DNA from 3 places in the Paenibacillus sp. FSL H3-0329 genome. Region 2 is predicted to be linked to each of the others. Evidence: riboswitches for the same ligand, from Rfam matches in the RefSeq annotation. Region 2 holds a riboswitch; each other region holds the start of a gene.
The links. Region 2 has a riboswitch for cyclic di-GMP ahead of NSQ66_RS04730 (glycosyl hydrolase). Riboswitches for the same ligand answer to the same signal wherever they lie in the genome.
Positions count from the first base shown of each region.

Region 1 (3,156 bases), 1.3 Mb from region 2:
AATTTTATCCCTACATCAATTTACGCTCCAGAGTTCTGCTTAAGATCAACGGTTGAATTGGCTAATCAATTAGGTGTCGATCCCTCTCTTTTTGTCTTTGAAGTTGTTGAAACGGAGAAAGTGGATGATCTCGCTCATTTGAAAGCTATTTTGACATATTACAAGGATCGGGGATTTGAATACGCTTTAGATGATGTTGGGGAAGGCTTCAGCACAATCGAGATGTTATTGGAGCTTAAACCTCATTACATGAAGTTAGATATGAAATATGTTCAAGGCGTGTCCAGTGATCCGAACAAACAGAAAATAGCTAAACAATTTTTAGAAAAGGCTTTAGAAATCCAATCTGTTCCTTTAGCAGAAGGTGTGGAGTTTAGAGAGGACTTTGAATGGCTTAAGCAGAGTGGTTATCAGTTGTTTCAGGGATATTTATTTGGAAAGCCTGATCCTATTCCCAAACAGTAATCCTAATGAGTATATATCGGTCCAGAGGATGAGAAGAATTTCAGGTCAGAGTCTGAGTACAGCCAACCCCCGGGGTTGTATAATTTAGGTAATTTGAAAAGGGGGACGGGATGGATATGAAATGGCATCAATTTGTAACGCGCTGGGCGGATTCTAGGGGCTTTGATGGACGAGAAATTGATTATCAATGGCCTTCTCCCTCATTTCCGGTCATCAGTATTCGTAGTAATTTAGGGCGATACTCAGGTCAAAAGTATGGTCATGGAAGTAAACCCCGTGTAAAGACAGCCGTTGGTTTAATCGCTATTGGAGATGTAGCTGTCGGATTGATTTCCATAGGTGCGATAAGCGTGGGCGTACTTTCCTTAGGAGCAATATCACTGGGAATGTGGTTAGCGATTGGAGCAATAGCACTTAGCTGGCTTGGCTTCGCAGTGGGAGCGATTGCGATTGCAGGAGTGGCTGTAGGAGCGATCGCAATCGCGGAAAAAGCGTTGGGGGCCATCGCCATAGGGGATACGGCGTTTGGTGCGATAGCGATAGGCAGGATCGCTGGGGGTGCCATAGCTATCGGACAATGGGCATATGGTGTAATCGCAGTTGGCGAACATGGTTTCGGATTAATTCCCATCACGGGCGATGTGTGGAATTGGTTCCGGCGTTTGTTCGGATCGGGGAGTTAATTAGACCTCCAGTCCTAAAGGATCCCATTCTCTTCCGGGATAGTCGATAAATAATATCTATCACATGAGAAAAACTAATTGCAATTACCTATACTCATTTCATACCAATTAATCATGCGATCAGATCTAGGCTTATGTTACTCTTTGAATGTATTCGAAACTTCATAGGCAAACCTATGGAAATGTAGGGACGCAAAGCTATAGGGACTAAGGTTATCATAACTATTGTCAGCCAGCTGCCAAAGAGTGTGTAACGCTTTTTGTTAAAATATAAGAAAGTATAAGTTATACACCTATACTTAATATCTTATATTTCTCGCTTAAACGCTTACCGTCCTTATAAGGACGCCGAAGGCGTTTATGCTTGTTAAGGTTTAATAAAAATTAAGTCTTAATTTTTAGGCGACTTTATACGCAATCAAGCTACTCTTTTGGGGTAGTTTTTTTTGTGCCCATTTTTGGGCACTGGAGAGATTCATATGACATCTGGGGGTAAGAAGAGATGAAGAAAATGATTGCGATCGCTACATCGGCGGCCATGTTGGCCAGTTTTTCGAGTGAGGCAGGTTATGCTTTAGCAAGTGAGGCAAGCAAGGTAAAGGTAACAAAAACAGTCGCGCAAAGTAAGGTCAACTTATTAAGCAACGCTTCGGTTATTCCGTTTGAGCTGTACGGCAAGGATGTTCTAAATGCCTATAATGAGGTTTTTAGAATGAATCCAGCAAATATTAAAACCATCACAAATAACGGTGGCAACTACTCAGGCTCACCTATAGCTAAGGCTATGGATGGGGATATGAGCACGCATTGGGAGACTGGCAAACCGAATAGTTCAACGTTTACGAATGAGGTTGTGTTTGTTTTCAATGAGTCCGCTGAATTAAATAGAATGGTATATGCCGCTAGGCAATCCGGTGCTAAGGGTAAAGGCTTTGCTCAAGAATTTGATATCTATGGCTCCACTACAGATGCGGGCGATTTCACACTCGTGTCTTCTGGGGAATATACAGGCTCAACCGGTGATGTAGTGGAGATTCAGTTCGCACCTACGGCCTTTAAGAGACTTAAATTTGTCTACAAAAAAGCAAACCAGGATTGGGCGAGTGCAGCTGAGTTTTCTTTTTATAAAGAGGATAGTGTCTCTGCTAAAATGAAAAATTTATTTACAGATGATACCTTGAGCCAAGTTAGTGCTGCCTTTAATACGACAGAGAAATTAACAGCTTTAGAGAATGAAGTGCAGGCACATCCACTGTATACGCAGTTTAAAGAAGAGATAGAGAATGCAAAGATCCTTTTGGAGAACCATCAGGTAGACGCAACGGCAGCCAAGGTTTCGAAGCTAAAAGGGTATGGTACAGCCTATGAAAATGCCTATAGCCAAGCTTATAGAATGCCAAATGCAAACGTATCAAAAGTAACGGTGAACGGTGGAAGCTACCCAGGTACGAAGCCTGAATATATGCTGGATGACCAGCCCACTACGCATTGGGAAACGAACAAAAACAATGATGCAAGCTTCACGAATGAAGTCGTGTTTGAACTAGCGCAAGCGGAAGTGCTGGACAGAGTGGCTTTTTTGGCTAGAGATAACCGCAAAGGATTCCCAGAGGCTTTTGAAATCTATGCATCAGAGACGAGTAAAGGAGAGACCTTCCAACTTGTATCTAGCGGAACCGCGATTAGTACCAATGATTTTCTGGAATTTAAATTCGAACCGACGAAGTTTAAAAGATTAAAATTTAAGTTCACAAAAGCTAATATTAACAGACCTTTTGCGGCTGAATTTAGATTTTATACAGAAGATAAAGTAAGCGAAGCTGTAAATGGTATTTTCACAGATGGAACGATGAGTGCGGTTGTGTCTGCTTATAATAACGTTGCAAAAATCAATGAATTGGAGGAAGCGGCAAAAGTACATCCGCTCTATCCAATCCTGAAAGATTCTTTGGATTTAGCTAAGAGGCTAGTGAATGGTGAAGTTCAAACCGAAGGCACCATCATTGAG
Region 1 is NZ_CP150150.1:6,699,018-6,702,173, reverse strand. It holds gene NSQ66_RS29570 (EAL domain-containing protein) at 1-465, shown strand, start outside; gene NSQ66_RS29565 (hypothetical protein) at 582-1,148, shown strand; cyclic di-GMP riboswitch class I at 1,306-1,392, shown strand; gene NSQ66_RS29560 (NPCBM/NEW2 domain-containing protein) at 1,651-3,156, shown strand, end outside.
Region 1: another riboswitch for cyclic di-GMP. It lies ahead of NSQ66_RS29560 (NPCBM/NEW2 domain-containing protein); the one in region 2 lies ahead of NSQ66_RS04730 (glycosyl hydrolase).

Region 2 (3,156 bases):
TTCCCCATTCACCCAGACACGGATGCCATCATCTGAGGTAGTGTAAAATGTATATTGCTCATTATATAACGGCTTAATTTTACCGCTCCAACGTATGGAGAAACGATCAATCCCGAGGGCGGCATCCGGCGAGCCTTGCCGCCAATTGAAATCGATTATTGCATCAGTTCTATTAAGAGCTGCTGCTCCCGACAACAACATGTTGTTGTAATACTCTCCTGCAAGCCCCTTCGCGAGAGGAATTGCTGCCTCCCCCTCTTCTTCGGAAGGTGCCGGCGCTGGTGCGGCGCTAGGTGTCGGTGCCAGACCAGTATTTAATTTATCTCTGGTCAGGGTGTAGTTGCTATTCATAAATGTTTTGATTGTGTCTGCACTGTTATTTTCGTAAAGCATTTTTCCCCAGCTCATCATATACGTCCATTTACTTTGCGATTGCTGAAGCTTCTCCAGATTAGGCATTTCACCATTCTCCCCGATCGCAATCGGTTTGCCTGCGGCTAGACTCAACAAGCTGTCATAGTATTTTTGCTGGTAATCATTTTCGTATATATCTGCTGCCAGAATATCTACTTTATCAGCACCTGGATAAGTTAGCGCATAAGGATCCGACCAAACATTGGGAGCATTCGGACTCCATACCCATAACAAATTATTTAATTTATGAACGTTAACAAAACGGTCATACATTATATTCCATAGTTTAGAAAAGTTATTTTTCTTCCCCCACCAGAACCAGTTCCCGTTCATTTCATGATAGGGTCTCCAAAGCACCGGAACATTGGCATCGCGCAAGCTTTTTAAAGAGACTGCCACCTTATCAAGCTCAGCGATCAGATTATTATATTGCTTGGTACCCGGTGTAACGTAACTATCGAACTCACTCTGGCTGAGTGTTTTTTTCACATTATCCCAGTCATAAGAGGTGCCCGGCAGGTTAGCATGAAAAGTCATAGCTACGATCCCGCCCGCTTTATTCCAGTTGATGGCGCTGTTCACCACATTTTGACGTTGCCAAGCCATCGTTGCTTCGGACTGACCACTGATCGCACCCATTTCATAACCGTGAAGAGCCGCATATTGTCCGCTGGTTCCCTTCAGCATATTGTTAATTTCATCTGGACTTTCTAAATAGTCATGTTGACCAGCAATAATGCCTTTTCCTGAGATCGAGTAAAAATAGTTAAGCAGCTTTACGGCTTCAGGTGAGGCACCTGGGGTAACTGGCGTTCCAGAATTTGAAGCAGCTATGACAATAGACGGCGAAATCCCAACAGCAAGCGGAAGTGCAGTCAGAAACAGGACGAGTGACAGAAATGCACCAAACAATCGATACGTACGGTAAGCTTTCAAAATATTCTCCCTTTCGGTAGCCAGGCTGCCACTCTTTCGAAGGCCCTATAGCTTTGCGTCCCTACCTTTCGATAGGTTTGCCTTTTCAATTTAAGAGAAATATTCTCTCTTACCGTAAGTATCGACGACAATTAATGATATATTTAGTGTTTTTATGACTTTTTTTGATAATTGAGTCATTTTACCTGTTTCAAGAAATTTTGAATTGGTTAAATAGATAGGTTAGACCTATGAAATGAATTGTTGTAGTTCTATATCATTCCAGTCTAAAGTAATACGAATGTTATCTTCTTCTACTAATTCAGACCCCGTCTGTACCTCTATAAACTCAACATCCGTCAAAGCAAGGATCGCGTGTTTCGTTCCTTCCGGTATACGTACCACGTCCCCAGCCTTCACATTATGTTTTTTCTCATTCAGCACAATACTTGCTTCGCCGCTGACGATTGTCCAAATTTCACTACGCTTGCGATGTAATTGATAGCTGATATTATTCCCCTCGGATATAAAAATCCGTTTGGTCAGCACTTCATTGCCTTCATCATATTTCACATAATCAATAACTTTGTAATGGCCCCAGCGGCGTTCCTCGTACATCGGTCTCTGTTCAAAGGTCTTCAGCACTTCTTTAATCCGTGGGCTCTCAGCTTTATGGGTAACTAGAATTCCATCCGGGCTAGCCGCAATGATCAGATCCTTCGCACCAATTACCGTAATCGGAATGTCCAGCTCATTAATCAAGCAAGTCCCCTCAGAATCCGCCGTCACAAAACCTTTTCCTACATGCTTGCTGCTCATTTCCTCTGTCAGCGTATTCCACGTTCCAAGATCCTTCCAGAATCCATCATACGGCTGCACCACAATATGTTCTTCTTTCTCCACCACTTCATAATCAAAGCTGATGGAAGACAATAGCTTATACTGCTTCTGCAATTCTTCATATCCTAAAGGCAACCCTTTACGCTGCAAAATATCTAACAAGTACCCTAAACGGAAGGCAAACACTCCGCAATTCCACAATGCATTTTGCTCGATGAGCTGTTCTGCTTGTATGCGGTCTGGTTTCTCTTGAAAGTGACTCACCTTCATAAAACCATTCCCCCCCGCCTCTTCAGCGGTAGGAATAATATATCCGTATTTCTCTGAGGCATGTTCAGGAACAACACCCATTAGTGCCAGATTTGCTCCACTTTCCAGCATGGTCCCCTCAAGCATAGCTATGGTATCGAAAAAGGATGCTTCTACATAAGGGTCAACAGGCAATATTGCTACCGTCTCCGCTGGAGAAACACCTGCCACTGAATAAAGATAGGTAGCTGTTAAGGCGATAGCCGGAAAAGTATCCCGACGCTCCGGTTCAACGATAATCGGCACATGACTTCCCAGTTGGCTTTGTATCATTTCTACTTGGCCGCGGCCGGTGGCTAGATAAGATGATTCTGCCATCCCTGCTTCCTCCAGCTGTCTCCAGACACGTTGTACCATGGATTCTGGTTCACCTTGAGGGCTTTCAAGTACCTTTAGAAATTGCTTTGAACGTGAGTCGTTAGACAACGGCCATAACCGTTTACCTGAACCGCCTGATAGAAGTACCATTTTCATAGAATGAACCCTCCTTGAATGGAATGTATTAAAAGCTATGTCTTTGTTAGGTAGAATCCACTCCAAGGGATTTTGGACTTCCGATCGCTGTTATCCTCAGATTTCCTGATTGGACCGCTTCTCGCGGTAGAAATCCGAGGATAGCATATGCTTTCGAAGCTAGCTTTCCTACGGAAATCTTTCGGGCGAACACTCCGTTTCTAC
Region 2 is NZ_CP150150.1:1,096,617-1,099,772, reverse strand. It holds gene NSQ66_RS04730 (glycosyl hydrolase) at 1-1,350, opposite strand, end outside; cyclic di-GMP riboswitch class I at 1,363-1,442, opposite strand; gene NSQ66_RS04725 (sugar phosphate nucleotidyltransferase) at 1,579-2,952, opposite strand.

Region 3 (3,156 bases), 570 kb from region 2:
TTATTGCTACAGGTCAGCTCGCGGGATGTTATGTGGTTACTCCAGAGGTGGATTTAAGGGAATGGATCAATGGGAACGAATATGATTTTGGCGACTATAGCGAAGGACGTTTTGCCTGGAAGCTTGAAGAGGTTCACTCACTGCGCCATCCAATTCCAGCCAAAGGTCGGCTAAGCTTGTGGGAGCATTCGGATCACTTCTGAACGGCGAATGATATTTTTAATGTAATTTTTATGTGCCTATCAGCTTTTTTTCAGGTTCGAGGTATATATTGAAGACACCAAACACCCCCCAGTGTTTTGTGGTATATCTCTCTCAGGTCTTGCCAACTCCCATGGTAAGGCCTATTTTTTTGTTCACTAATTGATTGGGGGGAGAGTAGAGCGGCTTCTATACAGCTTTATTTAATCTGATACTGTTCTTCGTAACTCTTAAAAGAGGAAATATCCAGCCCTAGGTATCTGCGCATATGGATGGCAGCCTGAGCCGCAACAATGTCATTCAACAGCAGCATTCGTTCGTGATAGCCACGACATATATACTTGGCTTCAATTCCCGTATTAAGTCTGTTTTGCTCATACACCTTGATTCCCCGTCTTCTCATTTCTGCACGAACATCCCTTAGATCTGTTGTAGCTACTGCAGCAGCTGTTCCAAGCACCTCCAGATAAGGGGCGGGTGTTCGTAAGTGTGTAGATAAAATGGCGGAGTCCCGTTCGAAAGCTGATAAAATCATCGGAAGCAATAAATAAGATTTCACCAGCATGTTGTCCCTGCTTTCTGCTCTATGCATGAATCTCATCACCTCTAATAGGAACGTATATTCGTATTCTACCCCGATATTCCAAAAATAATCAATGGTATTTCTAAACAGCTTATTCAATGTGATTAAATTCACAACTAAATAACGAAGAATAAATTATATTAAAATTGTAATAATAAAAATTAATGTATCGGACGCACATAAAGGAGAATTATGATGGAAAAAGAGGGCAGCCTCCAGCGTGGATTGTTTTTTGGTTTAATTCTGAGTGTTCCCTTATGGATATCCATATTGGGCTATATACAGTTACTTTAAAATTTAATGAAAAACCTTATGCGAAGCGCCTTTAGGCGCTTTTTTTGTATGGTAATAATGAGGGGGATCATCGAAAGGAATTGATTGACAATTGTGGGTGTCGGGCGCTAAACTGTTATTAATTCAAAAAGTATTAAAAGTCATAGACGGTTATTGGAGAGAATGCTTCGGCTACCAGTTCTGGACTTGCAGTGTAATACATATATATAGTCATGATAATAGCAAACCGTCTGAAAGGGCGGGACGCAAAGTCCAGGAGTCTAAAGTGTCTTAAAGGCACAATGACCGTCCGACTGCCATGAGAAGGGAATTCCACTTCTTTTTGGCGGTCTTTTTTGTTGTTAGGTCCTTTAGAGTTTCTGGTAATTATTCTGATTAATATAAATCATAGTTTTAGGAGGTGTGCCATTTGAAAAGAAGAATAAGACCGTTACTCTCGCTTGTATTAGCTGGGATTTTGACGGTAGGTAGTGGGCTTTCCTCATTAGGAGCTGGAGTTGCTGGAGCTAGTAGTTCTTCTACATTGGGAATTGCAGGGGTCTACAACGTGTTTATTCTAGGGGATATAACAACGGTTTCGGATACGGAAGGAAGGTTTGCTGCTGGAGGTAACGTTAACTTAACCAACTATAGTGTTGGAGATAGGTTGACCGCTGCTGAGGTTTCCTTGACTGACACACTTGTTGTTGGAGGGAATCTTACTTTCAACGGAGGTACTGTTTATGGGAATATCGTGCACGGGGGAGATTTTTCAGGGAATGTAACGCTCCTCAAGGGAGGTACAAAAAGACAGGGGAGTACGATTGACTTTTCAGCCGTAGGTCAGTCTTTGAAGGACAAATCAGCAGAACTTGCAGCATTGCCGGCGAATGGAACAACAGTGTACCAATATGGCAGTCTTACCCTGACAGGTACAGATCCTGCGGTCAATGTTTTTAATGTTCCAGGAGATAACGTCTCTAATACCTATGGAATTACAATAAATGTTCCTTCAGGATCTACAGCAATTATTAATATTGATGGTTCTAACGTAAAAATGAAAAACTTCGGATTTCTACCTAATAACGTGTTGAACAGCAAGAAAATTTTGCTTAACTTTAGCCAAGCTGCGTATCTTGATATGGCAGGCATAGGTGTAATGGGAAGCATACTTGCCCCCTATGCTCATGTTGATTTTATTAATGGTCAGATTAACGGTACTTTAGTGGCGGCTTCACTCAAAGGGACTGGTGGTGGTGAATTTCACCACTATCCATACGATGGTGATGAACCTGGACCAACGCCGACACCAACGCCAACAGTGACACCAACGCCAACGCCGACAGTGACACCAACGCCAACGCCGACAGTGACACCAACGCCAACGCCGACAGTGACGCCAACACCAACGCCGACGCCGACGCCAACACCGACGCCGACAGTGACACCAACGCCGACGCCAACACCGACACCAACGCCAACAGTGACGCCGACACCGACGCCAACAGTGACACCAACACCAACACCGACACCGACAGTGACGCCAACACCAACGCCGACGCCAACAGTGACACCGACACCGACGCCGACAGTGACACCAACGCCTACGCCAACAGTGACGCCGACACCAACGCCGACGCCGACACCGACACCGACACCGACACCAACGCCGACACCGACGCCGACACCAACGCCAACACCAACGCCGACAGTGACACCAACGCCGACGCCGACACCAACGCCGACGCCAACACCGACACCAACGCCGACGCCAACACCGACGCCGACAGTGACACCAACGCCGACGCCGACACCAACGCCGACGCCAACACCGACGCCGACAGTGACACCAACGCCGACGCCAACACCGACGCCGACAGTGACGCCGACGCCGACACCGACACCGACGCCAACAGTGACACCGACGCCGACAGTGACACCAACGCCGACGCCAACGCCAACAGTGACACCAACGCCGACGCCAACAGTGACGCCGACACCAACGCCAACGCCAGAAGCAACACCGACACCGACGGTAACACCAGAAGCAACACCGACACCGACGGTAACGCCAGAGGTAACACCGACACCGACGGTAA
Region 3 is NZ_CP150150.1:530,169-533,324, forward strand. It holds gene NSQ66_RS02350 (ASCH domain-containing protein) at 1-203, shown strand, start outside; gene NSQ66_RS02355 (hypothetical protein) at 401-793, opposite strand; cyclic di-GMP riboswitch class I at 1,289-1,379, shown strand; gene NSQ66_RS02360 (choice-of-anchor A family protein) at 1,488-3,156, shown strand, end outside.
Region 3: another riboswitch for cyclic di-GMP. It lies ahead of NSQ66_RS02360 (choice-of-anchor A family protein); the one in region 2 lies ahead of NSQ66_RS04730 (glycosyl hydrolase).